DNA from 3 places in the Variovorax sp. GW823-FHT04B03 genome. Region 1 is predicted to be linked to each of the others. Evidence: predicted binding sites of a transcription regulator. Region 1 holds the regulator's gene; each other region holds the start of a gene.
The links. The regulator sigma-54, encoded in region 1, starts transcription at its own class of promoters, with help from an activator protein. The targets are predictions, from matches to a motif close to TGGCANGNAANCTGCTTT.
Positions count from the first base shown of each region.

Region 2: a site for sigma-54 is predicted at 7,421-7,438, ahead of AC1RAD_RS23830 (pilin). Genes of this name have one in related genera too.
Region 3: a site for sigma-54 is predicted at 7,147-7,164, ahead of AC1RAD_RS16940 (transglutaminase family protein). Genes of this name have one in related genera too.

Region 1 is NZ_JBXAIT010000001.1:387,815-397,943, forward strand. It holds gene argS (arginine--tRNA ligase) at 1-1,235, shown strand, start outside; gene AC1RAD_RS01730 (SPOR domain-containing protein) at 1,250-2,020, shown strand; gene AC1RAD_RS01735 (thiol:disulfide interchange protein DsbA/DsbL) at 2,177-2,821, shown strand; gene lptA (lipopolysaccharide transport periplasmic protein LptA) at 2,944-3,663, shown strand; gene lptB (LPS export ABC transporter ATP-binding protein) at 3,660-4,454, shown strand; gene rpoN (RNA polymerase factor sigma-54) at 4,609-6,198, shown strand; gene AC1RAD_RS01755 (phospholipase D family protein) at 6,209-7,825, shown strand; gene AC1RAD_RS01760 (LysE family translocator) at 7,830-8,477, opposite strand; gene AC1RAD_RS01765 (YceI family protein) at 8,503-9,135, opposite strand; gene AC1RAD_RS01770 (YceI family protein) at 9,174-9,758, opposite strand; gene AC1RAD_RS01775 (cytochrome b) at 9,755-10,129, opposite strand, start outside.
Region 2 is NZ_JBXAIT010000005.1:583,843-593,971, forward strand. It holds gene AC1RAD_RS23800 (methyltransferase domain-containing protein) at 1-224, shown strand, start outside; gene AC1RAD_RS23805 (glycosyltransferase family 2 protein) at 258-1,184, shown strand; gene AC1RAD_RS23810 (glycosyltransferase family 2 protein) at 1,211-2,110, opposite strand; gene AC1RAD_RS23815 (class I SAM-dependent methyltransferase) at 2,144-3,190, opposite strand; gene AC1RAD_RS23820 (glycosyltransferase family 2 protein) at 3,290-4,516, opposite strand; gene AC1RAD_RS23825 (hypothetical protein) at 4,746-6,815, opposite strand; gene AC1RAD_RS23830 (pilin) at 6,924-7,364, opposite strand; gene AC1RAD_RS23835 (3',5'-cyclic-nucleotide phosphodiesterase) at 7,566-8,369, opposite strand; gene AC1RAD_RS23840 (CHASE2 domain-containing protein) at 8,399-10,129, opposite strand, start outside.
Region 3 is NZ_JBXAIT010000003.1:830,048-840,176, reverse strand. It holds gene AC1RAD_RS16950 (basic amino acid ABC transporter substrate-binding protein) at 1-709, opposite strand, end outside; gene AC1RAD_RS16945 (circularly permuted type 2 ATP-grasp protein) at 750-3,494, opposite strand; gene AC1RAD_RS16940 (transglutaminase family protein) at 3,573-7,073, opposite strand; gene AC1RAD_RS16935 (DNA internalization-related competence protein ComEC/Rec2) at 7,195-9,663, shown strand; gene AC1RAD_RS16930 (circularly permuted type 2 ATP-grasp protein) at 9,762-10,129, shown strand, end outside.

The DNA of each region.
Region 1 (10,129 bases):
TGCAGGCCTCGCAGGGCCAGAGCGTGTGGCGCGAGTTCTATTACAACGACGCCGGCGTGCAGATCCAGACGCTGGCCAACAGCACGCAGCTGCGCGCCAAGGGCTTCAAGCCCGGCGACCCCGAGTGGCCCAGCGGCGAAAAAGCCCCGGCCTACAACGGCGACTACATCGCCGACATCGCCGAAGACTTCAAGGCGAAGAAGACCGTCAAGTCGGACGACCGCGAATACACCGCCAGCGGCGACATCGACGACCTGGACAGCATCCGCGAATTCGCCGTGGCCTACCTGCGACGCGAGCAGGACCTCGATCTGCAGGCCTTCCGCGTGCGCTTCGACAACTACTACCTCGAGTCCAGCCTCTACACCAGCGGCCGCGTCGAGGCGGCCGTGGCCAAGCTCGTGGCCGCCGGCAAGACCTACGAGCAGGACGGCGCGCTGTGGCTGAAGTCGACCGACTACGGCGACGACAAAGACCGCGTGATGAAGAAGCAGGACGGCACGTACACCTACTTCGTGCCCGACGTGGCCTACCACATCGCCAAGTGGGAGCGCGGTTTCCACAAGGTCGTGAACATCCAGGGCACCGACCACCACGGCACCATCGCGCGCGTGCGCGCCGGCCTGCAGGCCGCCGGCGAAGGCATTCCCGAGGGCTACCCCGACTACGTGCTGCACACCATGGTGCGCGTCATGAAGGGCGGCGAAGAGGTCAAGATCAGCAAGCGCGCCGGCAGCTACGTCACGCTGCGCGACCTGATCGAGTGGACCAGCACCGATGCCGTGCGCTTCTTCCTGCTCAGCCGCAAGCCCGACACCGAATACACCTTCGACGTCGACCTGGCGGTCACCAAGAACAACGACAACCCCGTGTACTACGTGCAGTACGCCCACGCGCGCATCTGCTCGGTGCTCGCGGCGTGGGGTGGCGACGTGGCCGCGCTCAAGGCGGTCGACCTGTCGCCGCTGGACAGCCCGGCGGCCCAGGCGCTGATGCTGCTGCTGGCCAAGTACCCGGCCATGCTGACGGCGGCGGCGAAGGATTTCGCCCCGCATGACGTGACTTTCTACCTGCGCGAACTCGCGGCCAGCTACCACAGCTACTACGATGCCGAGCGCATCCTGGTGGACGACGAGCCGGTCAAGCTGGCGCGTCTCGCACTCGTCGCAGCGGCCGCGCAGGTGCTGCACAATGGCCTCGCGATCCTCGGCGTCAGTGCGCCGAGCAAGATGTGAATCACCCTCTGAACATGAAGAAGACAAGCAGACAACGCGGCAACATCGTCATCGGGCTGATCATCGGCCTGGTGCTCGGTCTGGGCGTCGCCCTGGGCATCGCGGTCTACGTCACCAAGGTGCCGATCCCGTTCGTCAACAAGACGCAACGCGGCGGTGCCGAGCAGGACGAAGCCGAAGCCCGCAAGAACCGCGACTGGGACCCGAACGCGCCGCTGGCCGGCAAGGCCGGCGCGCCCAAGCCCGCCGCCACGCCGCCGGCCGCCACGGCCACCGGCCCGGTGAACCCGATCACCGGCGCGCCCGCCACCGTGGCGCCCGGCACGCCGCCTGTCGCCACCGCGCCGGTCACCGCCCCGGCCCCCGTGGTGGTGGCGCCCAAGCCGACGCGCCCCGCGCCGGTGCCGGCCGAAGCCAACGCCCTGCCGCCGTCGAACGATCCGCTGGGCGACCTCGCCCGGGCCCGCGCAGGCGGCAGCAGCACGACCACCGCGTCCGCCGCGCCGAGCCACACGACCGCCGCCGCACCGTCGTCGTCGGGTGCCGATCCCTTCATGTACTTCGTGCAGGCTGGCGCCTTCCGCACCACCGACGACGCCGAGGCGCAGCGCGCCAAGCTGTCGCTCATGGGCGTCGAGGCCAAGGTCACCGAGCGCGAGCAGGCCGGTCGCACGGTCTACCGCGTGCGCGCGGGTCCGTTCAACAAGAAGGACGACGCCGACCGGCTCAAGGAACGGCTCGACGGCGGCGGTCTCGAATCGGCGCTGGTGCGCGTGCAGCGCTGACCCGTCGGCGCTTTTCCTGAACAGCCTTTAAGCTCTCGCCCGCGCGGCATCTGCCGCACTCGTTTGTCAATTCCAGCGCCTCGGGCGCGCCGCCCACGGGGAACTCCCGGCGGCGCGCCGGCTCTGTACTGCGGTACCCACAGGAGAACCTTTTCCATGAAACGTCGTGACTTTTCGCTGGCCGCCACTTCGATCGGGCTGCTTTCGCTGGCTGCCGTTCCGGCACACGCCCAGCGCGCGCCCAAGGCCGGCACCGATTTCCTCGTGCTCGACAAGCGCGTGCCCGTCGATGCACCCGCCGGCAAGGTCGAGGTGGTCGAGTTCTTCTCGTACAACTGCCCGCATTGCAACGACTTCGAGCCCTCGCTCGAAGCCTGGGTCAAGGCAGCCCCGAAGGAAGTGGCCTTCCGCCGCATCCCCGTGCCCTTCGTGGGCAACGACGTCGAAGCCAAGCAGCGCCTGTACTTCACGCTCGAAGCCATGGGCAAGCTGGACGAGTACCACCCGAAGGTCTTCGCCGCGATCCACGCGCAGCGCCAGAACCTGAACGGCGACGCCAACATCCAGGCCTGGGCCGAGCGTGCCGGCCTCGACGGCGCCAAGTTCAAGGAAACCTTTGCGTCCTTCGGCGTGGCCAGCAAGGCCCGCCGCGCGGCGCAACAGACCGAGGCCTACAAGGTCGCCGGCGTGCCGGCCCTGGCCGTGGCGGGCCGCTGGTATGTCGACGGCGAAACCGCCGGCAGCATGTCCAAGGTGCTGCAGGTCGCGACCTTCCTCATCGGCGAAGCCAAGAAGGGCTGACCGATCCGGCGACCTGCTTTTTTGGTCGAATGCAAGGCCCGCTTCGGCGGGCTTTTTCATTGGCGGCGGTGGGCAATTGCCATCCCACGCATACAATGTTTCAGAGCAAGTTTCGTGCCTTTATGACATTGCCCTCCATCCCCACATTCCCCACCCTTCGTCGCCTCGGCCGCCTGGCTTTCGGTGCGCTGTTGCTGGCCGGTGCCGCCTCGGGCGCCCTGGCCGAAACCGCCGACCGCACCAAGCCGATGAACATCGAGTCCGACTCGATGCGCTACGACGACCTGAAACAGACCAGCGTGTTCACCGGCAACGTGCTGGTCACGAAGGGCACGATCATCATCCGCGGTGCGCGGCTGGACGTGCGCCAGGACGCCGAGGGCTACCAGTACGGCGTGGTCACGGCCGCGCCCGGCAAGCTGGCCTATTACAAGCAGAAGCGCAACGCCGGCGACGAGTGGATCGAGGGCGAGTCGGAAGTCATCGAGTACGACAGCCGCGCCGACAACGTCAAGTTCATCCGCCGCGCCGTCATGCGCCGGCTGATCGGCGCCACGGCCAACGACGAGAGCAGCGGCGCGCTGATCGTCTACGACCAGAGCAACGACACCTACACCGTCAACGGCTCCCTCGTGCCGCCGAACGCCGGCGTCTCGGCGGGCGGCGGCGGTCGCGTGAAGGCCATCCTCACGCCGAAGGCCACACCGGCCCCGGCGGCGCCCGGCTCCGCACCGGCAGCCGGCGGCAAGAAGCCCGCGGCCCCGGCACCCACCCCCGCGCCCGGCGCCGGGCTGCGCCCGACCACCACGCTGGGCGGCACCGAAGGGGAAGGGCGCAAGTGATCGAAACCGCAGGAACCCAGACCGCCGACGGCATTCCGGGCAGCCGCCTCGTGGCGCGCGGCCTCAAGAAGAGCTACGGCAGCCGCACGGTCGTGAAAGACGTCTCGCTCGACGTGCAAAAGGGCGAGGTCGTCGGACTGCTCGGCCCCAACGGCGCGGGCAAGACCACCTCGTTCTACATGATCGTCGGGCTGGTGCGCGCCGACGCCGGCGAGATCACCATCGACGGCGAGCCCATCGCCCACATGCCTATTCACCGCCGCGCGCGCATGGGCCTGAGCTACCTGCCGCAGGAGGCCTCGATCTTCCGCAAGCTCACGGTCGAGGAAAACGTGCGCGCCGTGCTCGAGCTGCAGCGCGAGCCCGACGCCAACGGCCGCATGATGCCGCTGACCAAGCAGCACACCGAAGAGCGACTGGCCGACCTGCTGGCCGACCTGCGCGTGGACCACCTGCGCGATTCGCCCGCGCTCGCGCTGTCGGGCGGCGAGCGTCGCCGCGTTGAAATTGCACGCGCGCTGGCCACCCAGCCGCGCTTCATCCTGCTGGACGAGCCCTTCGCCGGCATCGACCCGATCGCGGTGATCGAGATCCAGCGGATCATCAGTTTCCTGAAAGAGCGCGGCATCGGCGTGCTCATCACCGACCACAACGTGCGTGAAACGCTGGGCATCTGCGATCACGCGTTCATCATCAGCGACGGGCACGTGCTGGCACAAGGCACACCCTCGGAGATCGTCGACAACGCCGAGGTACGCAGGGTGTACCTGGGCGAGCACTTCCGGATGTGACCGTGCGGCGAGGGTCAAGGATCATCGTGGCCGCCGTCCGCGCGGAGCTTCCTCGCGGGGGCCGCCGCGCACGGCCGCCCGAAGCGGCCGGCCCGCCCCCGGTAGGGGGTTGGCGTAGCGCGAAGCGCGCAGCCTGGGGGGGAGCCATTTCCTCATGAAGCAAGGGCTGTCCCTTCGCGTCTCGCAGCATCTGGCGCTGACGCCACAGCTGCAGCAGTCCATTCGCCTGCTCCAGCTCTCCACGCTCGAACTGAGCCAGGAGGTGGAGCAGATGCTGGACGAGAACCCGTTCCTCGAACGCACCGCGGAAGAAGCGGCGCGCGAGGAGTTCGGGCTGGACACGGCCGACGCGCCGGTGCCGCGCGACGACGCGGGCGAGGGTGAGGCCGAGTTCACGCCGTCCGCCGCCAGCACTTCCTCCACGTCCAGCGACACCAGCACCTCGACCCCCGACACCGACGGCCCCGCCGCCGAGATCGCCGAGCGCGAGCCCGACTGGGAAGGCGACGGCACCGTCGACATGGCGCCCGACGACAGCGAGTGGGGCAGCGACGCGCCCGCGCGCCAGAACAACCTGGGCGACGACGAACGGGCCGATGCCACCGAACTCGCGCGCAGCCAGGAGTCGCTGCAGTCCTTCCTGCACCGCCAGGCGTTGAGCCTGCGGCTCAATGAAAACGACTGCGCCGCGCTGCGCTTCCTGATCGAATCGCTCAACGACGACGGCTACCTCGAAGACTCGCTGCCCGCGCTGGCCTCGGGCCTGGCGGGCGACGACAACGACCAGTTCGACGACCTCGTGCACCACTTCCAGGTGGCGCTGGGCCTGCTGCAGAGCCTGGAGCCGGTGGGCGTCGGCGCGCGCGACCTCGGCGAATGCCTGAGCATCCAGCTGAAGGCGCTCGCCAGCGAAGACGAGACCGAGGCCGAAGCGCTCATCCGCAAGACCGCCATCGCGATCTGCAAGCAGCCCATGGAGCTGCTCGCGCGGCGCGACTTCAAGCGCCTGGCCACGCTCACGCGCACCAACGAAGACCTGGTGCGCTCGGCGCTGCAGATCATTGCGCGGCTCGAACCCAAGCCGGGCCGCCGTTTCGTCGACGTCGAGCGCAACATCGTCATTCCCGACGTGATCGTCACCAAGACCGGGCGCGGCACCAACGTGAAGTTCCGCGTCATGCTCAACCCCGAGGTCATGCCGCGCCTGCGCGTGCACGACATCTACGCCGGCGCGCTCAAGTCGCACAAGGGCGAAGGCAGCCAGGCGCTGTCGCAGCGGCTGCAGGAGGCGCGCTGGTTCATCAAGAACATCCAGCAGCGCTTCGACACCATCCTGCGCGTGAGCAACGCCATCGTCGAGCGGCAGAAGAGCTACTTCGTGCACGGCGAGCTGGCCATGCGCCCGCTGGTGCTGCGCGAGATCGCCGACGAACTGGGCCTGCACGAGTCGACCATCTCGCGCGTGACCACCGCCAAGTACATGGCCACGCCCTTCGGCACGGTCGAGCTGAAGTACTTCTTCGGCTCGGCGCTGGGCACCGAGACCGGCGGCAACGCGTCGAGCACCGCGGTGCGCGCGCTGATCAAGCAGTTCGTGAGTTCCGAGAGCATCAAGAAGCCGCTGTCCGACAGCCAGATCTCCGAGATGCTGAAAGAGCAGGGCATCGAGTGCGCGCGCCGCACCGTCGCCAAGTACCGCGAAGCGCTGCGCATCGCGCCCGCCAACCTGCGCAAAGCCCTGTAGAAGACCGACGATGACGAGCCGCCTGCTGTCGCGTTGTGGGCATTGGGTGGTCGTCATCGCGGCGGCGCTGCTGTTTGCCGGCTGCGCCACGCTGCCCGACGAGGCACCGCGCCCGCCCACCAAGGCCATCGCCGTCTCGGCCGACACCGCGCTCGGCAAGATCGCGCTGGCCTCGCAGCCCGATCCCGACCTCAGCGGCTTTCGCCTGATGCCCGGCGGCGACTTCGCCTTCGACACGCGGCTGCAGCTGGCGCGCCGCGCGCAGCGCACGCTCGACGTGCAGTACTACCAGATCGAGAACGACGAGACCGGCCGCTACCTGCTGCGCACCCTGCGCGATGCGGCCCAGCGCGGGGTGCGCGTGCGCCTGTTGATGGACGACCTGTACACGTCCGGCGAAGACGAACTGCTGCTCGGCCTTGCCGCCACGCCGAACGTGGAGCTGCGCCTGTTCAACCCGTTCCCGGCCGGGCGCGGCAGCCTGCTCAAGCGCTTCACCGCATCGCTGTTCGACTTCAGCCGCGTCAACCGCCGCATGCACAACAAGCTCTTCATCGCCGACGGCGCGATGGCGGTGGCGGGCGGGCGCAACATCGGCAACCAGTACTTCCGCCGCACCACGGGCCCGAACTTCATCGACCTCGACACCTTCGTCACGGGTGCGCTGATCCCGCGCCTGGGCGTGCTGTTCGACCAGTACTGGAACAGCCCGCACGTGCGCCCGATCGGCGCGGTCGTGCACACCGACCTGCCGCGCGAAGAGCTGCAGCGCCGCTTCGACGCCGCCACCGGCCCCGACACCACGCCCCCACCGCCCAGGCCCGCGCCCAACGACCTGCTCGGCTACAGCCCCGTGGCCGACGACCTCGACGCCGGCAAGCTCGGCCTGATCTGGACCACCGCCGAGGCGTATGCCGATTCACCTGACCGCGTGATCGGCAAGACCGCGTCGTATGGCGGCGTGCCGCTGCTCGACGTGGACAGCGTGCGCTACAACGTGGTCGAGCAGATGCGCCGCGCGCGCAGCGAGGTGACGCTGGTCTCGCCCTACCTGATCCCGGGCGCGTCGGGGCTGGAGGTGATGCGCGAGATCCGCGGGCGCAACGTGAAGATCAGCGTGGTCACCAACTCGCTCGCCGCCACCGACGAACCGCTGGTCCACACCGCCTACCGCCGCTACCGCGCCGACATGCTCGCGCTGGGCGCCGAGCTGCACGAGCTGAGTTCCGCGCGCACGCGGCGCAGCGTGCGGCTGGGTTTGTTCGGCACGTCGGTGGGGCGGCTGCATGCCAAGTCGGCGGTGATCGACCAGCGCATCCTGTTCGTCGGCTCGATGAATTTCGATCCGCGCTCCGAGATCCACAACACCGAGATCGGCCTGTTCATCCGCAGCCCCGAGATGGCGCAGCAGACCCTGAAGCTGCTCGACGTGCTCAAGCAGCAGGGCGCCTACCGGCTGCGCTTTGCCGAAGGCGCCGATGCGGGCGCCACCGGCTCGCGGCGCATCGAGTGGGTCAGCGAGGAAGGCGGCAAGACCACCGTTCTGCACGAAGAGCCCGACTCGGGCTTCTGGGACCGCACGATGCTCGAGCTGCTGTCGCCGCTCACGCCCGAGAGCTTGCTCTAGGGCCTCAGGTGCCGCGCACGGCCGACCACACCAGCCGCAGGCCCAGCAGGCCCATCACGCCGCCGGCCGCGCGGTCGATCCAGGTCTTGTAGCGCAGGTAGGCCGCGCGCGGTGCGGCCGAGGACAGCGCCAGCGCGACGATCGCGTACCAGCCCGTCTCGATGCAGAAGATCACCGCCGGCACCGCGAGCGCCAGCACCAGCGGCACCTCGCGCGGCAGGAAGGCCGCGAAGATGCTCGCGTACACCACCGCCGTCTTCGGGTTGCTGATCTGCGTGGCCAGGCCGAGCAGGAAGGTGCGTCCGCTGCGGCCTTGGCTGCGGGGCGAGGCGTCCGTGTCGGGCGTGATCGCGAGCGGCTGGCGCGCGCCGCGCCAGATGCGAAAGCCCAGGTAGATCAGGTAGGCGCCGCCGAAGGCCTTGATCGCGAGGTACAGCGCCGGCACCGCGAGAAACGCTGCCTGCAGCCCGGCCAGCGCCGCGATGGAGAACGCCAGCCCGCCGGCGCCCATGCCCAGTGCCGCCGCGAGCCCGTCGCTGCGCGAGGCCACGGCCGTGCGCGCCACCATCACGAAGCTCGGGCCCGGGCTCATCGCGCCCACGGCCATGGCGCCGGCAATGCCGAGCAGGGACAGGAGGTGGGCGTCGGTCATGAGTGGGCTCCGGTGGGGGATGGGTTCATTGCACGTTCACGGCTTCGACCTGCACCAGCAGCTTCACCTTGTTCTCGAAGCCGAAGTTCAGGCCCCAGGTGATGCCCCAGTCGCTGCGCTGCACGGTGGCCTCGAAGTCGCCGCCGCAGACCTGGCGGTTGATCAGCGGGTTCAGGTAGCAGTTGAAGCGCACGGCCTTCAGCGTCACCGGCTTGGTCTGGCCCATGAGCGTGAGCGTGCCGGGCACGTCGGTCACCTTGTCGCCGCTGAAGTCGATGCGCTCGGCCACGAAGCGGCCGGTGGGGAATTCGGCCACGTTGAAGAAGTCCTTGCTCTGCACGTGGCGGTTGAGCAGGTCGACGCCGGTGTTGATGGAGCTAATGTCCATCGTGATGTCGACCTTGCCGCTGGCGCCGGTGCCGTCGATCTGCACCGAGCCGTCCTTGGTGCTGAAGCGGCCGCGGTTGGTGGTGGTGCCGTAGTGGCCCATCTCGTACATGACGAAGGTGTGGGTCGGGTCGATCACGTAGCTGGCGTTCTTGACCGGCCCGCCCGCGGGTTTGGCGGCCAGCGGCGGCGCCGTGTATTCCTGGGCCGTGGCGGCCAATGGCAGGGCCGCGCCCGCGCACAGGGCCGCGGCGAAGAAGAGCTTGTTCATGGCAAAGGAAGAGAGATGCATGGGAAATGAAATCGTCGTCACAGCGGCCCGAGGCCCGCGAGCGTCAGCTTGAAGCGCACCTGCACCTCGTTGCCGACCACCGAGGTGTCGGTCCATTCGCCGTCGCCGACCTTGTAGTCGAGCCGCTGGATCGTGAGGGTGCCCGTGGCGACCGAATACGCGCCGCCCGACGACGCGATGCTCACGGGCACCGTCACGTACTTGCTGACGCCCTTGATGGTGAGCTTGCCGGCCATCTCGAAACGGCCCTCGCCCAGCGCCTTGATGGCGCTCGAGCGGAAGCTGGCCTGCGGGAAATGCGCGGTGTCGAACCAGGTCGGCTTGGGCAGTTCGGCATCGCTCATGGGCACGCCGAAACCGGCGCTGGCGGTGTCGATCTGCAGCACGACCGAGCCGCCCTCGGGCTTCTTTGGGTCGAAGGCGACCTGCGCGTCGAAGCGCGTGAAGCTGCCTTCTACCGGTACGCCCATCTGCTTGCTGACGAAGGCGATCTGGCTCTTCTCGGGCACCAGTCTCGCGGTGGTGGCCGGCATGGGCTCGGCCGCGGCGTGCAGCGCGAGGCCGAAGAGGGCGGCGGTGCCCCACAAAAGACGGGTCGTCATCCGGCGGATTCCTTGTGTGGCGCGGGCCACATGCGTTGCAACAGACCGTCGTGGTCGATCCAGTGGTGCTTGAGCGCCGCCGCCACGTGCAGCAGCGTGACGCCGGCCAGCAGGAAGGCGCTGCGCTGGTGCAGCGGCTTGAGCACGGCCTCGGCGAAGTCCTTGTCGACCGGCACCAGGTCGGGCAGCGGCAGCAGGCCGAACCACACGACCGGCACACCCATGCCCGAGCTGTAGGCCCAGCCGAACAGCGGGACCGCGAAGAACAGCAGGTACATCAGCGCATGGCTGATGCGGTGGGCGGCCCGCTGCCAGGCCGGCATGGCCGCCAGCACCCGCGCCGACAGCGGCGGCGGGCGGTGCGTGAGGCG
Region 2 (10,129 bases), on a different contig from region 1:
TTGATCAACAGATCGCCACGCTCCCCTCGATGAAGATGATGGCGCAATGCAAGGCAGAAGGTCGGACGAATTGCCAAGAGCAACTTGCATTGCTAGGGACCGAACTCGATACCGAGCGCGCCCGCGAAAAACAGGCGCGAGAGCGCGGCACCACATTGTTCAAGTCCGTTTCGTGGCACATCACCAACTTGTTAGGCAAGGTGACGGGCCTTGTTCGGGGCTAAGGGGCATATGCGGGCCCACGAACGGAGACTCCCATGAACGTCGTCGTATTGATGTCCACTTGGCAGGGCGAGCGCCTCGTGGAAGAGCAACTTCGCTCCATCCTCGATCAATTGCCAACTGGCGGCCGCGTGATCGTGCGCGACGATGGATCGACCGACGAAACCGTCGCGCGCGTTCAAGCGCTCGGGGATTCGCGCATTACGGTGACCTGCGGACCCAACGTCGGTTTCGTCCGAAGCTTCTTCAAGCTACTCGACGCCGCGCCCGACGACGCAGATCTGATCATGCTGAGCGACCAGGACGACGTATGGCTGCCGAACAAGATCGAGCGAGCTGCCGCACACCTAGCACCGCTGCAAGACAAACCCGCGTTGTATTGCTCACGCCTTCGGCTGGTCAACGAACAGCTGCTCCCCCTCGGTCTATCGCCAATGTGGGAGCGGCCACCGTCGTTTCGCAATGCGCTGACGGAAAATATCGTGACCGGTTGCACCTGTGCTATCAATCGCGCGGCCCTGCCTTTGGCGCGTCAATATGGCGACCCGGATCGCATCTATTTTCACGACTGGTGGCTATACCTGGTCATCGCGGCGTTCGGCCAGGTCGTCGTTGATCGCGAGCCCACCATCCTTTATCGGCAGCATGGCGCCAATGCGATTGGAATGGGCTCCGGCATGGAACGCTACCTCGCGATCCTGCGCTTTCTCCGCAAGAAGAACTGGGTTCATATCATGTACGAGCAGATCGAGAATTTTCGCGCTGTACACGCCGCAGAACTGAATGCGGTGGACCGACAGTTGCTGGACACTTACTTCGACAGCCGCAGACCAACAACCGCCATGCGACTGCTGATAACCCCAGCGCGCTTTCGCCAATCACTTGTCGGCGATGTGCTGCTGCGCCTGCTTCTGCTGGGAAGCTGGATTACCGGCCGAGGCCTGATCAGCCGCCCCCGATGAGGAACTGTGGGCTGGCCAACACGCGTCTACAACGGCCGCGTTCTCCGTCCAAAGCGGCGCAACATGAAATCACCCAGTCCAGAGAGCATCGCGTACAACTTTGCGCGACGTTCAGTCTCCAGCAACAGGGTAATTGCACTACCACTTGTCAGATCCCAGAACGCTCCCAACGCCCAACGCAGGTCGGCTCCAGCGAAGCGCCGGCACATTTCAAGCTGGTTACGGGTGATGTAGTAGCGACGTAGCGGAGAGTGCCCAGTCAGCACGAGCGGGAATCCAAATACCACACGGGTTGTGGAATTCCCCATCGAATGGGCAAGTATCACCACTCGGTTTTCCATCACCATCAGCCCCTGGCTGCGACAGCGCAGACAAAACTCCAGATCAACTGTATCTATGAAAAGCCGTGTATCAAAAAATCCCACTTGGGGGAAAACCGATACGCGCACCAAGCTGCCCGATGTGATGGTCGTGCGCACCGACCGCCATTGCTCCGTTTCCTTCAAGATTTCGCCGGCGCGATGGTAATCACGCCCTGTCCCACGGTCGCGATGGCTCATGGCCAGGATCGCGACACGGTCTAGCTGCGGCAATGTCGCAGAAGCAGCCAGCAATTGCGCAATAGCTTCCGGAGCTACCTGGCTGTCCTGATCAAAGGTCGCAAGCCATTCGGCTCCAAATTGAATGGCGGCACGGGCGCCCTGATTGAGGGCTTCGGCAATGCCAAGGTTCTCGAGGTTGAGGACCACTGAGCACCCAGCTTGCAACGCCATCGAATGCACAGCTTCGGCGTTGTTTGAACCGTTGTCCACGACCAAGAGCCCGTGCACTTGCTCGCGCAAGGCCTGCAACCGGTCGGCCAGCTTGTCGTCCGGGTTGTAGGTAACGACCACAGCGAACACTGTGCCGCTCATGGAATCGGACATCGATTGCGATGGGATTGACACGCCGAGAACCATTCAAGCAGACACTGTCGCCGTCAGCGTAATGCACTCTCTCTGTGCCGCATCGCTGTGCCCCAGGAATTCCGCCATATCTTCGCGGATCGCTTGGGAACGGATATTGCCCATTTGCGCCGGATCTGCCAGTCGGCTCAAGGAAGCCATCGCCCGCCAGCCGGATTGCGAAGAAGCAACACGAATATCGATGAACCCGGCGTCCTGAAGCAGCCTTTCCAACGCCTTTGGTGCAAACACTTGGAGATGGTGTGGCGGATGAAGTCCCGCCCAACCCGCACCAAAATACGCATGGCCGCGTGCATTGATGTTGGGGGTTTCGATCCAGAAATGCCCCCCTGGTTTGAGCAATTGACGCGCAGCTCGTAAGAGCGTGGATGGCTCGTGCACATGCTCGATGACATGACTGATGGTGACCGCATCGAACTTGCTACCGCTGTTGACCAATTCATCCAGAGGCCCTTCGTGAACATCGAACCCTTTCGCGCGTGCGACTGCCGCCGCTTGTGTGTCGAATTCGGTGCCACAACCCTGCCAGCCCGCGACGCGTGCCCACGCCAGGAAACGGCCGTTTCCGCAGCCAATATCCAGCACTGTGCCGGGCTTGATCGAAACAGGAAGATGCCGCATGGCCGCATCGAAACGCGGCCTCAAAAATGGGCGAAGCCACATCGCGCCTGCAAAGACATCCCTCGGCTTGAACGGCTTGCTGCTGAAGCGCACGCGAATGTATGCGCGCAGGATGGCCTGTTTGAGAGACCCACGCCAATCCGTTCCTGGCTGCTCTGGATCATCGTCCAACTGGCTTTCGTGCGTTCCGTAGTCTTGATACGCTAGATGGATCGTTTGACGATTGGGCCTGGGATCCAAATAGGCTGTGCCGCACTGCTCGCAGCCGTACAGATCCCAACGTCCCGGTGCGTTGAACAAATGATCTGCCAAGCCCTGATGCACGCAATGACGGCGCTCACCTGCGCAGATCGGGCAGGCGCGCAGATGCTCCAGGCCTTCGGATGGCCAATCACGACTCTGGTTGTTCTCTTTACTCATGCTGAGAGGTGGGCAAGACTTGCCTGTTCCGATGAAGTGCTCAATGGAGCAAGGATATGCAGGAGCGCAGACTGCCGGTTGGCCAGCCTGCAACACCGTTCATGTCCCTGGGAGCTCGGGCTCGATGCCATGCGCAGGCCTGGCTCCTCGCCGCAGGTCGAAAGCGCTTCGAAGCGCTGCAAAAAAAATCGCAGCCAACAACGATTGCGTTCCCATCAACAACAGCGCAACGCCGGGGATGATCTGCCGCATGGCGGTCTCGGGATCCAGCGCTCCGAAGCCGGTACGCCCCCATTGCCACGTGAGGCTCGCACACATTGCCAATCCAGCCAGCGTCGCAAGCGCTCCCCCGACCGACAGCCATCCTCCGCCGGCCGCGCGCAGCGCCCATCGTTCCCGCGGGTGCGGCGTATTCAGACGCGCGCAATGCCGAGCAAGTACAGCGCCCATGGCGAACAGCATGGTCTGATAGCCCACCACCATGCCTGCGGCCGCGAACAGTTGGGTATGGATGCCGACCGGCCAGCGGCCCAGGTTGACCGGGTGGAAGTGCGCAAGCAACAGTTGCGTGAGACTCAACAAGGTCAGCACCGCACCCGGATACAGAAACAACCAGCGCGGCGTGAACAGCAGCAGAAATCGGAAATGCCGCCAGCCGTCGCGCCAGGTCCGCAAATGCGGGGGCCGATCTCGGCCGTCCGGAGAAAGAACGGTCGGCACTTCGGCGACACGCAGCCCGCTCAAGGATGCCTTGACGATCATCTCGCTGGCGAACTCCATGCCTTCACAACTTAGCTCAAGTTGTCGGATGGCTTCGCGCTCGAAGCCGCGCAAGCCGCAGTGGAAGTCGCCAATCTTGGACTTGAAGAATAGCCGTCCCATGAAGCTGAGCACCGGGTTGCCCAGGTAGCGATGCAATGGAGGCATTGCACTGGGCAAGATGCCACCGCGGAAGCGGTTCCCCATCACAAGCTGATTTCCCCCGCGCAGTTCGGCGACAAAGGGGGCAAGGGCGCCGAAGTCATAGCTATCGTCGGCATCGCCCATGATGACGTAACGGCCTGCCGCAGCATCGATGCCGGCGATCAGTGCCGCACCATAACCGCGCACCGGCACGTCGACGACGCGCGCGCCGCACGACGCAGCCAGCCTCTGTGACCCATCCGTCGAGCCGTTGTCGGCCACCAGCACTTCACCGTGAATGCCGGCGAGCGCCAGGAAGGCTTTTGCCTTGCCAATGCAAGTCGGCAAAGTGCGCGCCTCGTTGAGGCAAGGCATCAGGATCGTCAATTCGAGCTGTGGCCCAGCCCCGACGACGGTGGGCATGGATGCGGATATAAGGGGCGGCGATACGTCGGAGATTGAGCGCACGACGGCCTCGCTTGCAGAAGCACCCGGCGTATGGTCGCCCTTGCCGCTCGAGCAGTGCTGCAAAAGGTTGGCCTCGATGGCTGGTATCTCTCCCATACCTCCCACCAGCCCAAAACCTGGCGAGGGGCCTGCATTTGACCCGACAGCAGCGTCGTCCAATGACAACCGAACTTGCGTGATCATTTCAGCGCTTCGAGAGTTCAACATGGGCGCGACCCTCGGTGCGCCAGCAGGTCAGCTTCTGCGGCGATTTGATCCAGTCTTCTTCCCTTCCTATGGTGACGACGTCCCCGCCGCCACGGATCAGGTCGGCGAATCGCACCTGGCCCTCATCGTTGACCCAGGTGACCACGTCGGCATAGTTGCGGCGCCAGATGGCCCCGCTTCGGTAGCTGCCCCCGCCCGACGGGAACAACCAGGGACATGCGTCTTCGACCCGATCGAGCACCAGATCGACAATGACTTTGCGCTCGCGCTCGGTTTCAGTTTGCTTGGGCCCCGGCACCACGCGGCAGGTATAGAGGTAAACCTGATCGCGGGGACCGGATTGAGCCCCCGATCGCTCAACGACATCCGGGTTGCCCTTGTAGCTGATGTAATCGCAGTCCGAGGTGTCGACGCGCAGGCCGAAACGCCGCAGTTGATAGTCGAAAGTCGACGCAGCGGGCGCCACTGGCCGCCCATCCGCTTCGATCGCCCGCACGAGCTTGAGCGTACGCAGCCGTGTGAGGTTGGTCTCGATCACCGCCAAGGCACGCCGACCGACTGGCCCTTCCGGCGTGAGGCCGGTGCTGATGCCCAGGAAAGCCGAACCAGGCGCCAGCGACGGCAGGAGAAACGACTGCGATTGCGAGTCCATTGGAAGATACAGGTACGGCTCAGTTTGCAGACGCTGAGGTATCGTCGCCTGCGCCCATTGTCCGCCCCATGGCTGCCCGCCCCAACGGAATTCAGCTGCCTGCCACAGCAGCACCCCCTGGATGCCGAAGACCACGGCGAGTGCGTAGGCGAGTGCACGCGGCGCGCCGACAAACACGCGATGCAGCCCCGCTGCCAGGAGCACAGCCGCCACGCATGCCATGGGTAGAAAGTAGCGGCTGTTGCCACTGATGGCGATCCAGATCACCCAGCTGATCAGGAACGCCGCAGCCAGACAGGCAAAGGGCTGACGACTTGGTTGCACGGCCGCAGTGGTGCCGCGCCATCGCCGCCACGCGCCAACCGCCAACCCCATCACGACCAGCATCAGCAGGCCAGCATAGCGCGCGTCGGCCGCCATGATTTCGGTGTGAATCAGCCGCCGCGGGCTCAACATGTCGAAGGGCCGCGCAAGCGCTTCGGTCAGAGAGGAGGGTAGAAAGCGCGGGTCGCGCATTGCGTTGAACAATCGTCCCAGCGCTTCGATCGCCGACATGTACGGAGCGGTTTGGTTGCGCATCTCCCCTGTCGTGGCGTCGGGTGGCTGAAAGACATCGTTCAACATCGGGAAGAACGGGTTGCCGAAGGCCTGCTCAAGGCGCCATGCCCATGGCGCGAAGATAGCGAACGCGGCCCCGCCCGCACAGACCGTAAATACCAGCACGGCGCGCACTCGCAACCGAACCGTCGCCACGCAGCCCAGCACGAATGGCAGTGCCGGGATAAGCGCCAGGAACGCGTTCGACAGCTTCAACGCCGCGGCCGCGCCGAGCAACGCGCCAGCCAAAGCGACAAGGCCGAGGCGGCCGCCATTGAAAGCGTTTGCGATCGCGACGTATCCGCCGAGCGCCAACGCACCCGTCGTGATGTCGGTGAATGACGAGCCTATTTCCTGCAGCAGCACAGGATTGAACAACGCAAGCCCAACCGCAGCCCAGGTCACCACGATAGGGGCCGTGCCATCACTGCGGCGGCTGACGGCGCACGCCAGTTCGTAGGTCATCCACAGGATCACGCTGTGCAGGCACGCGAAGGTGATGCCGATGGCGAGCGAGGGCCAGCCCGCATGCACCATCAGGTACAGGGGGAGATGCGCGTAGGGGTTCAGATAGGTCAGTGACCCCACCGGAAAGAAGTCGATCGCAAAGCGATCGTTGAGGGCACTGAAACCAGCGTACAGGTGGTAATGCAGCGCATCCCATGGCACGTCCTTGCCGGCGAAAAGCGTCCACGCGACCGCGAGCAGCGTGCATATGACGTAGACCGCTGGGCGCGTGAGACTGCGGTTCGCATCGGCAAACCTGAGCCGGCGTCCAACGTTGATAGAGAGGTTCATCCGGCTGAATGCAGAGGGATTGTCGAGTGCGGCATCGTCGCCGCACAGCGATCAACGAAAAAGCGGCCCGTCGAAGGGCCGCTTTTCATCAAGGCTAGCTCACCCAGTTCAGGGGCGGCATTCAGCCGGCACGAACTTCACATTGATGGTCGTCGTGCACTTCCACGTCAGTTGAGCGCTGCCGGTGGCGACGGCCGTGGGGGTCAGGACGATGTTGCCGCCTGCGCCCGGAATGAGTGAAGCAACCGTCACTTCGCCCCCAGCTGCAATTGTCACGCCCGACACATATTTGGTGGCACCAGGGAAGCTGTAGCCGTTGTTGGTCGCCGTCACAGATTGCAGATCCCCGAACGACGACGCCGTTTCGGCCACTGCCAATTTGGCCGGCGCTGCCATCAGAAGAAGTTCGCTGACCTTGGCGCGGGTCGTGTAATCCTGATAGGCCGGCAGCGCCACCGCAGCCAAGATACCAATGATCGCCACAACGATCATCAATTCGATCAGGGTGAAACCCTTTTGCACATTGCGTGCGATAGAACGACGGTTCATTCATTAACTCCAGGTTGGTTTGTAGAGCCCGGGAACCAGCCCGGAGCGAGGAACCTTCCGCAGCATCCGTGCCACCCGGTTCCCCCACTCTGCAACCCTCGATCGGGCCGTCTTTGGTCACAAGATGGTTACATGATGTGACACAACTCGCACTCAGATGCCAAATGTGTCGACAAATTTGTCATGCCCGACCGTTTCCGGTCAGAAGGTCAGCACCCCATCCGCCTTGAGCCAGCGGATGTCCCGCCGCGCCAACCCAGCCACCTCCCGCCCCGCCAGCATCTCGATCTGGCTCATGATTTCCTCGGTCTCGGCCGGCTTGGTGTGGGTGATGTAGATCGGGTACTGCTTGCCCGGATCGATATGCGCCAGCTCGTGCGCCAGCGCCACCGGCGACAGGTGCAGGCTGCGTTCGGCCAAAGCCTCCTCGCGGGAGCTGAAGGCGGTCTCGATGACCAGCATCGCCACGTCGATCGCGTTGACGCGCTCCCAGAACGGGGGATTGCGTTCGGTGTCGCCGCTGAAGACCCAGTGGGCGCCGCCTTCGGCCCTTCGGATGGCGAAGCCGCAGGCCGGCACGGTGTGGACGGCTGGCAGCACCTCGATCAGCTTGGGGGCGTCGCTGCCCAGTTCGAGGCGCTGCCCGACGGTGATCTCGTGAAAGCTCACGAAGGGCGATTCGGGGCTGGGAATGCGTTCGAAATTCGGCCAGATGACGTTGTTGAACACATGCGCCCGCAATGCGTCGATGGTGGCGGCCAATGCATGCACGCGCAGGGGCCGGGCGCGGCGGCTGCCGACGGCGTCGAGCATCAGGGGCAGGGCGGCGATGTGGTCGAGGTGCGAGTGGGTGAGCACCACGTCGTCGATGGCGGCCATCTCGTCGAGGGTGAGGTCGCCGACGCCCGTGCCGGCGTCCACGAGCAGGTCCGCATCGACCAGGAACGAGGTGGTGCGGCAGTCCTTGGCGATGGCGCCCGAGCAACCCAGCACGCGAACCTGCATTGTGGAAGACCCCTTGTATGCGTCTGTCGTCATTTGGTGTCGAACCGGGTGGCGCCGTCCCAGTCCGGGTCCTGCGGGCGAAGCGCCATCGAGGCTAAACGCTGGGCGTAGAGCTGGTAAAGGACTTTTTTCGCATCCGCGGCGAGCAGGGGAGCCAGCAAGTTCCGGCCCAGCGCCCAATCCTGCCGGCGGTAGGCGGCAAGCACCTGGCTCCAGCGGTCGAGTTGCTGCCGTGTGTCCTGCGCCTCGGCCGCGGCTTCCGGCGCGAGCGGGGTGTAGATGGCGACGGCCTGGGCCTTGCCCTTGACGCGCACGCTGTCGAGTTCCTGCCAGACGAAGCCGGGCGCCGCCTCGCGGGTGGCGCCGCTGGCCACGATCTCGACCCCGTAGTGTCCGCTCAGGCCCTCGAGCCGGGACGCGAGATTGACCGCGTCGCCGACCACGGTATAGCTGCGGCGCGCGGTCGAGCCCATGTCGCCGACGCTCATGAGGCCGCTGTTCAAACCGATGCCCGCGCTGATCTCTGGGCGGCCGTTGGCGCGGTGCTGGCGGTTGATGTCGTGCACGGCGGCGGCCATGTCGATCGCCGCCTGCACGGCGAGCGCGGCATGGCCGGGCGTGTCGATGGGCGCGCCCCAGAAGGCCATGACGCAGTCGCCCATGTATTTGTCGACGGTGCCGCGGTGCGCACTGATCACCTCGGTGAGCCGGCTGAAGACGGTGTTCAAGAAAGCCTGCAGCTCGGCCGGCGCCATCTGCTCCGACAGCCGGGTGAAGTCGCGCATGTCGCAGAACATCACGGTCATTTCCTTGCTCTCGGCGCGCATGCTGTAGCGGCCGGGGCGCACGAGCATTTCGTCGACCAGCTGCGGCGGCACGTAGGTGCCGAAGAGCCGCACCAGCCCGCGCCGCGCACGCGATTCGACGAAGTAGCCCCAGCTCATGTTGAGCGCGAAGGCCAGCGCCACCATGACGAGCGCCGACGCCAGCGGGAGCACGAGGCTGTGGCCGACGTAGAGCCAGGTGTTGAGGCCGACCAGCGCGGCGACCACGCCCGCGCCGAGCAGCACGGCGCGCGATGCGGACAGCAGCGACAGCCCGAACGCGAGCAGCAGCCCCGCCGCCAGCACGGTCAGCACTTCATAACCCGGTGCGTAGTCGGGCACGGCCAGCAGGCGCCGGTCGAGCAGGCCCGAGACGATGTTGGCGTGCACTTCGACGCCCGGGAACGCAGCGCCGACGGGGGTGGCGCGCAGGTCCTGCAGGCCGGGCGCGGTGGCGCCGAGCAGCACGATCTTGTCCTTCAACTCGCCCGGCGCCAGTCGGCCCTCGAGGACGTCGGCGGCGGCCACGTAGCGGAACGATCCTGCGCGCGGCCCGCCGGGACCGCGAAACGGCACCTGCAGGCTGGCGCTCTGGTCGACCGGGATGCGCAGCGACCCCAGCACCAGCGCCTGCAGGCGCGGAAAGTTGCCGTCGCCGGCCACGAGCGCCGGCCGCACGGGCGGCGAGCCGTTCGCCAGCCGGTACACCGCCAGCGCCAGCGACTCGTAGTGCCCGGGCGACGCATGCTGGCCTTCGTAGCGGGCGATGAGCGGCACGCTGCGGATCACGCCGTCGTCGCTGCCGTCACCGACCAGGGTGTTCAGGAACCCCGCGACCGGCGCCGCGCGCCCCAGCACCGGCAGGCTGGCGCCGAAGCCGTTCCAGAGCGTGACGAAAGAAGCATGGGGCGGAAAGGCGTCGGGCGGCAGCACCGG
Region 3 (10,129 bases), on a different contig from region 1:
TCACGGCGATGCCGTACTGCTCGGTCGAGAAACCGGCGTCGCTCACGGTCTTGAAGCCGCCGCCCGGGTTGTTGGCCAGGTAGTGCGCCACCACGCCGTTGTCGGCCACCACGGCCTGCACGCCGCCGGCTTCGAGCTCCTTGAGCGCCAGCGGTGTCGACTCGAAGCGCTTGATGTCGGTGCTCGACTTGCCCAGCAGCTTGCCCACCACCTCGTCGCCGGTGGTGCCGTTCTGCACGCCGACCTTGAGCTTCTTGATGTCGTCGAACTTCGTGACCGTCGAATCGCTCTTCACGGCGATGAGCTGGCGGGCCTCGAAGTAGGGCTGCGAGAAGTCCATCGTCTGGCGGCGTTCGGGCGTGATCGTGATGGCCGACACCAGCAGGTCGCGGTCGCCCAGTTCGAGCGTGTTGAAGATGCCTTCCCACGGCGTGTTGACGAACTTCACCTCGATGCCGGCCTTCTGCGCGATGGCCTTCACCACGTCGATGTCGAAGCCCACGACTTCGCCTTTTTCGTTCTGCGATTCGAAGGGCGTGTAGGCCGCGTCGGTGCCCACGACCAGCACGCGCGGTGCGGCAGCGGGTGGCGGCGCCGAAGCGGCCGCGGGCGCGGCGGGTTCCTGCTTGCCGCAACCGGCGAGCGCGAGGCCGACCAGGAGGCTGGCGGCGGTCAGGGTGAGACGGCGGTTGAGAGCGATGCCGGACATGGAAATGCCTCCTTCGAAATATCGTTGTGTAGGTATGGAATCAGGCGCCGACGGAGCGCAGCGATTCGGATGTGAGCGTGAAGTAGCGCGTGCCGATGGCGTCCGACACGTGGTACGCCGCGGTCTCGCAGGTGGCGAGCAGTTCGACCAGCGCGGGGTAGTCGGCGCCGGGGCCGGCCGCGCACAGGTGTTCGAGCGTCCAGGTGGCGGGGTCGGGCAGCTCGTACGACAGGGCGGTGAGCTTGCCTGGTGCGCTGCCTGCGAGCCGCGCGATGCGACCGCGCAGGGTCTGCGTGACCCAGGCCAGCGAACGTGGGTTCTCGGCGTCGAGCACCAGCAGGTCGACCAGCGTGGCGACGTCGCGGCGCTGCTGGTAGCGCGCATGGAAGGTGATGGTGCTGTCGAACAGCGCCACCATCGCCTCGAAGCCACTCACCTCGTGCACGGCGCCGTTGGCGAAGCCGGCCTCGAGCGCGCTCGAGAGAAAGCCCAGCCGCTCGATGTGGCGGCCGATCGACAGCAGCCGCCAGGCGTCGTCGCGCGTCATGCGGTCGGTCTGCGCGCCGGTCATGGCGGCCAGCGCGGTGCTGGCGGATTCGAGTGCGCGCAGGGCGGCGCTGGCGGCAAAGCTGCCTTCGCCGGCCTGCTCGGCCGCGCGCCGCAGGAAGTCGCTTTCGGCGCGCACGATCTGGTTCCAGTTGTCCTGCGACAGCCGTTCGCGCACGGCCGCCGCGGCCTGCCGGATGCTGCGCAGGCTGTAGCCGACGCTGCCACCGTGGTCGACGTCGCCCAGCTCGGCGATGAGCGCGCGTTCGAACACGCGGCGTGACTGCGGCGCGCTCGGCGCTTCGGCCGGCACGAGCGCATTGCGCACCGCCATGCGGTGCAGCCATTCGAGCAGCGGGCGCGAGGACTGGTCTTCGCTGCCCAGCAGATTGAGCGTGAGGCGCGCCAGGCGCACCGCGTTCTCGGCGCGCTCGGTGTAGCGGCCGAGCCAGAACATGTTCTCGGCCGCGCGGCTGGTGACCGGCGCGCGGTGCCGCGCGAGCGAGGCCGGCGTGGCGTGTGGCTGCAGCAGCGTGGTGCGGTCGACCTCGCCGTGCGTCTGCACCCAGACGTCGGCACTGCTGCCGCCGCGTTGCATGGAGGCGATCTGCGCATCGGGGCCCGCCAGGCGCGCCAGGCCGCCGGGCAGCACGCGCCACGACTGCGGGCCGTCGCTCACCGCGAACACGCGCAGCATCAGCGCGCGCGGCGCGATGTGGCCGGGGCCGAGGTCGCTGGCCCAGGTCGGCATCTGTGACAGCGGCAGGTAGCCCTGCACCGTGTGGACGTCGCCCTCGCGCACGATGCGGCCGGCCCATTCGTCGATTTCGCGGCGGCCGAGCTGGCTGCCGAACACGGCGTCGAAGCTGGAGCGCCCCTGGAAGCCGGGGTAGGTCGGCTTGATGGCGCTTTCGCCCAGCTGCGGCAGCACCGCCTCGAGCGCGGCGCGCTCGCCGCACCACCAGGTCGGCAGCGCCGGCAGCTTGAGTTTTTCACCGATGAGCCGCAGCGCCAGTCCCGGCAAAAAGCCCAGCAGCGCCGGCGATTCGAGGAACGCCGAGCCCGGCATGTTGGCCACCAGCAGGTTGCCCGCGCGGATCGCCTGCAGCAGGCCGGGCACGCCGAGCGTGGAGTCGGGGCGCAGCTCCAGCGGGTCGAGGAACTGGTCGTCGAGCCGCTTGATGAGGCCGTGCACCGGGCGCAGGCCCTGCAGCGTCTTCAGGTACAGGCGCTGGTCGCGCACCGTGAGGTCGCTGCCCTCGACCAGCGTCAGGCCGAGGTAGCGCGCCAGGTAGGCGTGCTCGAAGTAGGTCTCGTTGTACGGGCCCGGCGTGAGCAGTGCGATGTGCGGCGGCGAGCCCGAGGGGCACATGCGCTGCAGGCCTTCCATCATGGCGCTGTAGGTGGCGGCCAGCCGCTGCACCTGCAGCGCCTCGAAGGCCTGCGGAAACTGCCGCGTGATCGCGAGGCGGTTCTCCAGCAGGTAGCCCAGGCCCGAAGGCGCCTGCGTGCGCTGCGAGACCACCCACCAGTTGCCGTCGGGGCCGCGCGCGAGGTCGAAGGCAGCGATGTGCAGCCAGGTGTCGCCCGCCGGCTTCACGCCGTGCAGCGCGCGCAGGTAGCCCGGGTGACCGCGCACCAGCGCCGGCGGCAGCAGGCCTTCGGCCAGCAGCTGTTGCGGTCCGTAGGCGTCGGCCATCACGCGGTCGAGCACGCGCACGCGCTGCTGCACGCCGGCCTCGATCTGGGCCCAGCTCTCGGGCGAGACGATCAGCGGGAACAGGTCGAGCGACCACGGCCGCTGCGGGCCGTTGGCGTCGGCGTACACGTTGTAGGTGACGCCGTTGTCGCGGATCTGCCGCTCCAGGCTGACCGCGCGCCGCGGCAGGTCGTTGATGCCGCCGGGGCCGAGCTGTTCGAAGAAGGCGTTCCAGGCGGGGGTGAGCGGGGGCTGGTCGCTGGACGGTGAAGGTTCCTGTGCCTGCGATTGCGAGGAGGACTGTGACTGGGACTGCGATTGCGACGGAGCCGGTCGCTCCTCGGCGGCGTCGTACAGCAGCGGGGCCGCGGCGGGCGCCGGGGCCCCGCCCGACACGGGCCGCGAGGGCGCCGCGGGCGTCGCCTGTCCCCGCAATTCGTCGAAATGCCCAGGCAGGGCCGCCGGCGCGAGCGAAGACGCCAGCGCCGCCGGATGCTCCGGGGCCTGGGCGTCGAACAGGGATTCGTTCAGGGGTTCCACAGGGGGGAGATTGTCACATCACCGTCACCGGGGCCGATCCGGCGGTGCGACAGGGTTCCCCCTGAGTCCTCGGGCCGGTCAGCGCCGCAGGTCCAGCGTGAACGGAAACTCCCGGCTGCCCGGCAGCTCGATGGTGGCCGGCGGCGTGCGCAGCAGGCCCGGCGTGTGGCCGGTGCGCGTGAAGCGCGAGTGGCGACGGCTCTCGGCTTCGTAGGCGTTGACCGGGAAGGTGTCGTAGTTGCGACCGCCCGGGTGGGCGACGAAGTACTGGCAGCCGCCCAGCGAACGCTTCATCCAGGTATCGACGAGGTCGAAGGTCAGCGGCGCGTGGGCCGGGATGCTCGGGTGCAGCGCCGAGGGCGGGTTCCACGCCTTGTAGCGCACGCCGGCCACGAATTCGCCGGTGACGCCGGTGGGCTGCAGCGGCAGCACCTTGCCGTTGACGGTGACGACGTGGCGGCTTTCGTTCAGGCCGGTCACGCGCACCTCGATGCGCTCCAGCGACGAATCGACATAGCGCACCGTGCCGCCGGCCGAGCCTTCCTCGCCCATCACGTGCCACGGTTCGAGCGCGTTGCGCAGCGACAGCTCCACGCCCATCGACTGCATCTGGCCCACGAGCGGGAAGCGGAACTCGAAGTGCGGCGCGAACCAGTCGGCATCGAAGGCAAAGCCGGCCTGGCGCATCTCGCTGATGACGTCGTCGAAGTCCATCTTGACGAAGGTCGGCAGCAGGAAGCGGTCGTGCAGCTCGGTGCCCCAGCGGGTCACGGGCGCCTGGTAGGGCGCGTCCCAGAAGCGGGCGACCAGCGCGCGGATCAGCAGCTGCTGCGCGATGCTCATGCGCGCATGCGGCGGCATCTCGAAGGCGCGCAGTTCCAGGAGGCCGAGGCGGCCGGTGCTGGAGTCGGGCGAGTAGAGCTTGTCGATGCAGAACTCGCTGCGGTGCGTGTTGCCCGACACGTCGATCAGGATGTTGCGCAGCGTGCGGTCGACCAGCCACGCGGGCATGTTCTGGCCGTAGATCTCGCGGTTCTTGGCGATTTCCTTCAGCGCAATTTCAAGCTCGTAGACCTGGTCGTTGCGCGCCTCGTCCACGCGCGGCGCCTGGCTGGTCGGGCCGATGAACATGCCCGAGAAGAGGTAGCTCAGCGACGGGTGGTTGTGCCAGTACAGCAGCAGGCTGGCCAGCAGCTCGGGCCGGCGCAGGAAGGGGCTGTCGGCCGGCGTGGCGCCGCCCATCACGAAGTGGTTGCCGCCGCCGGTGCCGGTGTGGCGGCCGTCGGTCATGAACTTCTCGGCCGACAGGCGCGTCTCGAACGCGGCGTTGTACAGGAACTCGGTGTGGTCGACCAGTTCCTTCCAGTTGTGGGCCGGGTGGATGTTGACTTCGATCACGCCCGGGTCGGGCGTCACGGCCAGCATCTTCAGGCGCGGATCGCGCGGCGGCGGATAGCCTTCCATCACGATGCGCACGCCCAGTTGCTGCGCGGTGGCTTCGACGGCGGCGACGAGGTCGAGGTAGTCCTCCAGGCGCGCCAGCGGCGGCATGAAGACGTAGAGCACGCCCGAGGCGCTGCCTTTCTTTTCGGCTGCGGGGCCGTTGGCGCGGCGCGGGTCGCGCACCTCGACGCACAGCGCGGTGCGTGTGACCCAGTGGGCCGATTCGCCGCGCAGCGGCTGGCGCGTGGCGGGCGTGGCGGCATCCGCAGCAGCTGCCGCATCGCCCTTCGCCGCATCGCCGGGGCTTTGCATGCGCAGCGACGCGGCCACCACGGGCGGCGCGCCGAAGGTGTAGGGCACCTCGCCCAGGTCGGCGCCGGCGACCGGGGTGGCGGTGGCATAGCGCGCGCGGTAGTCGGACGCGCTGGGCAAGGCGGCGCGCGGCGCGGTCGGATCGCGCTCGATGAGGTAGGGGTAGTCGCCCTTGCTGGCCCACGGCTGCGAGTCGAGCGGCAGGCGGTAGCCCATGGGTGAGTCGCCCGGGATCAGGAACAGGCGGTCGTCGCGCAGGAACCAGGGGCCGGTCTTCCAGCCGGGGCCGGCGAGCGCGGGCGTGTCGCTGTTGGCGTTGCCGGGCTCGATGGGCAGCATGTAGCCGATCACCGCGTCGAGCTTCTGCGTGAACACGCGGCGCAGGCGCACGCGTTCGAGTTCGTCGTCGAGCTTGGAGTCGAAGGGGTCGACGTTCACCGGCAGGCGGCGTTCGCGCCACAGGTAGTAGTAGGTGTCTTCGTAGCCGGGCTGGATGTAGCGCTCGGTGAGGCCCAGCTTGTGCGCCAGCACGGTGGTGAAGCGGCGCGCGTCCTCGCTCGTGTAGTGCGTGGGAAAGCGCTCGTCGGCGAACAGCTCGGGGTCGTGCCACAGCGTCTGGCCGTCGGCGCGCCAGAAGATCGACAGCGCCCAGCGCGGCAGTTGTTCGCCCGGGTACCACTTGCCCTGGCCGAAATGCAGGAAGCCGCCCTGGCCGTACTCGGCGCGCAGCTTGTGCACGAGCTCTGTGGCGTAGCCGCGCTTGGTGGGGCCGAGCGCGTCGGTGTTCCATTCGGGCGCGTCGCGGTCGCTGGTGGCCACGTAGGTGGGCTCGCCGCCCATGGTCAGGCGCACGTCGCCGGCGACAAGGCGCGCATCGACCGCGTCGCCGAGCGCGAGCACCTCGGCCCATTGCTCTTCGGTGTAGGGCTTGGTGACGCGCGGCGATTCGTAGATGCGCGTGACCTTCATCTCGTGGCTGAACTCGACCTCGGACTCGTCGACGCCGCCTTCGATGGGCGCGGCGCTCGACGGCGTGGGCGTGCAGGCCAGCGGGATGTGGCCTTCGCCGGCCAGCAGGCCCGAGGTGGCATCGAGGCCGATCCAGCCGGCGCCCGGCAGGAACACTTCGCACCAGGCATGCAGGTCGGTGAAGTCGACCGTGGTGCCGCTGGGGCCGTCGAGCGCCTTCACGTCGGGCGTGAGCTGGATCAGGTAGCCCGACACGAAGCGCGCGGCCAGGCCGCAGTGGCGCAGCAGCTGCACCAGCAGCCAGCCCGAGTCGCGGCAGGAGCCGCTGCCGTTGCTCAGCGTTTCTTCCGGCGTCTGCACGCCGGGCTCCATGCGGATGAGGTAGCTGACGTCCTTTTGCACCTGCTGGTTGATGCCGACCAGGAAGTCGATGGTGCGCTGTTCCTTGCGCTCGATCTTGTCGAGGTAGGCCTGCAGCAGCGGCGTGGGCTTCTCGGTGACGAGGTAGGGCGCCAGCTCTTCGGCCTGCGAGGCCGTGTACTTGAAGGGGAAGTTCTCGGCCTGCGGCTCGAGAAAGAAGTCGAAGGGGTTGTAGACCGCCATCTCGACCACGAGGTCGACCGTGACCTTGAACTCGCGCGTCTTCTCGGGGAACACGAGCCGCGCCTGGTAGTTGGCGAACGGGTCCTGCATCCAGTTGACGAAGTGCTCGGCCGGTTCGACCCGCAGCGAGTACGAGATCACATTGCTGCGGCAATGGGGCGCGGGGCGCAGTCGCACGACTTGCGGGCCCAACTGCACCAGGCGGTCGTATGTGTAGTGGGTGACGTGGTGGAGTGCGGCGTGGATGGACATGCGTAGGGGCGTGCAGTGCAGCGAGGTTGCATCGAAAAGATGTCTCTGGTGAGACGCATACTAGCCCAGTTGCCAAGCAATTAACGCGCCATCGAGCGTGGGTTGGGGGAGGGTTTGCATCATGGATTCCGGGGTGTGGGGAGGGCAGTCGCGGCGTGCGTCCGACGCTGTCGCGGGTGGGTCGGGGGCCTTCGTTGCGCTGGGCGGCACGCTGCTCGGCGCGGCGGTGCAGCTGCGCCAGCCGCTGCTGTGGACGGCCGGTATCTACGCCGCGTTGCTGCTCGTGGGGCTCGGCGGTGGATGGCTGTTGTGGCGGTGGCGTGGGCCTCGGCTGTTCGTGCTGATGCTGTCGCTGGCCTGCGGTGCGATGGCCGGCGCGGGGCTCGCCGGATCGCGCGCCACGGCCTATGCGCAGGGGGCGCTGAACCCGTCACTCGAAGGGCGCGACCTGAGGCTCACGGGCGTGGTCTCGCAGATGCCGCAGCCCGGCGAGATCGGAACGCGCTTCCGTTTCGATGTGGAGACGGCGCAGTGGGCCGAGGCCTCGCGCGGCGATGCGCCGCCGAAGGTGCCGTCGCGCATCGCACTCGCCTGGTACGGCGACTACGGCGGGATGTGGGAGCAGCCCGCCGAGCGGCGTGCCTCCGTCGCGCGCACCGTGGGCGAGGTGCATGCCGGCCAGCGCTGGCAACTGACCGTGCGCCTGCGCGCGCCGCACGGCAACCTCAATCCGCATGGCTTCGACAGCGAGCTGTGGGCGTGGGAGCAGGGCGTGCATGCGCAGGGCCATGTCCGCGCCGGGGCGCGCGACCCCGCGCCGCGCCTGCTGGGCACGACGTGGCGGCACCCGATCGAGCGGGCGCGCGAGGCCGTGCGCGATGCCGTCTTCGCCCGCGTGGACGACCGGCGTCAGGCCGGCGTGATCGCCGCGCTGGTCACCGGCGACCAGGGCGCCATCGACCGCGCCGACTGGGATGTGTTCCGCGCCACCGGCGTGGCGCACCTGATGTCGATCTCGGGCCTGCACATCACCTTGTTCGCGTGGTTCGCGGCGCACGTCGTGGGCGCGCTCTGGCGGCGCAGCAGCCGGCTCATGCTGCGGCTGCCCGCGCAACAGGCCGCGCTCGCGGGCGGCGTGCTGCTGGCCGCGCTCTACGCGCTCTTCAGCGGATGGGGCGTGCCCTCGCAGCGCACGGTCTGGATGCTCGCGGCCGTGGCGCTGCTGCGCCTGACCGGCCGGCGCTGGCCGTGGCCGCACGTCTGGCTGCTGACGGCGGCGGTCGTGGTGGGCGCCGATCCGTGGGCGCTGCTGCAGGCTGGCTTCTGGCTCAGCTTCGTGGCGGTGGCGGTGCTGTTCGCCTCCGCCACGGCCGTGCCGGGCGAAGGGCGGGTGGGCGCGCTCACGCGCCTGGGCCGCTTCTTTCGCGAGCAATGGACGATCACGCTGGCGCTCACGCCGCTGAGCCTGCTGCTGTTCCAGCAGGTGTCGGCGGTCGGGCTGGTGGCCAACGCGCTCGCGATCCCGTGGGTGACGCTGGTGATCACGCCGCTGGCGATGCTCGGCGTGGCGGTGCCGCCGTTGTGGGACGTGGCGGCCGGCGCCGTGAAGCTGTTCGCGCTGCTGCTGCAGGCGCTCGCCGGCCTGCCGTTCGCCACGCTGTCGATGGCCGCGCTACCCGCGTGGCTGGCTGCGGGTGGCGTGGCAGGCGGCGTGCTGCTGGCGATGCGCCTGCCGTGGTCGATGCGCGCGCTCGGCCTGCCGCTGCTGTTGCCGGTGCTGCTGTGGCAGCCAGCGCGACCTGCGGTGGGCGAGTTCGACCTGCTCGCCGCCGACATCGGGCAGGGCAACGCGGTGCTCGTGCGCACCGCCACGCACAGCCTGCTGTACGACGCCGGGCCGCGCTACGGGCTCGACAGCGACGCGGGCCACCGCGTGCTCGTGCCCCTGCTGCGCGCACGCGGCGAGCGGCTCGACCTGCTGCTGCTGAGCCACCGCGACATCGACCACACCGGCGGCGCGCCCGCCGTGCTCGCCATGCAGCCGCAGGCGGCGCTGCTGAGCTCCATCGAGGCCGGGCACCCGCTGCAGGCACTGCGCCCCGCGCGCCGCTGCGAGGCCGGGCAGCGCTGGACCTGGGACGGGGTCGACTTCGAGGTGCTGTTTCCCTATGACAGCGACTATCTCGGCTTCACGCGGCCCAACGCCGTGTCGTGCGTGCTGCGCATCGGCAACGGCCGCGCCACGGCGCTGCTGGCCGGCGACATCGAACGGCTGCAGGAGGCCGCGCTGGTGTCGCGCACGCCCGGGCTGTCGGCCGACGTGCTGCTGGTGCCGCACCACGGCAGCAAGACCTCGTCGAGCGAGCTTTTTCTGGATGCCGTGCGCCCGCGCATCGCGCTCGTGCAGGCCGGCTACCGCAGCCGCTTCGGCCACCCCGCGCCCGAGGTGGTGGCGCGCTATGTCGAACGCGGCGTGCAGGTGGTCGACAGCCCGCGCTGCGGCGCCGCCCACTGGGCGAGCCCGGCGCCGGCCGAGCTGAAGTGTGAACGCGCGCACGACCTGCGCTACTGGCGCCACCGCATGCCATGACGGTCCGAAACGCGAAATGCCCTCGCATCGGGCCCAAACCTAGGGCTTCTACTGGCCTCGAACTTGCTAAGCTATGGCTCAAGGAGATTGGTCGTTCCATGCACAAATTCGACGAGATGTATGAGCAGCTCCCCTATGCGGGCGCTGCAATCCGACAGCACTACAAGCGCTACGACCAATGGCTTGCGAAGCAACCCGGTGAGGTGATGCGATCGCGGCGTGAAGAGGCGGAAATGATTTTCCGCCGGGTCGGCATCACCTTCGCGGTGTACGGCGCCAAGGACGAGGACGGCTCCGGCACCGAGCGGCTGATCCCGTTCGACCTGCTGCCCCGGATCATTCCCTCCCACGAGTGGGAGAGCATGGAAAAGGGGCTGGTGCAACGTGTCACGGCGCTCAACCGCTTCCTGTACGACGTGTACCACGACCAGGAAATCATCAAGGCCGGCATCATCCCGGCCGAGCA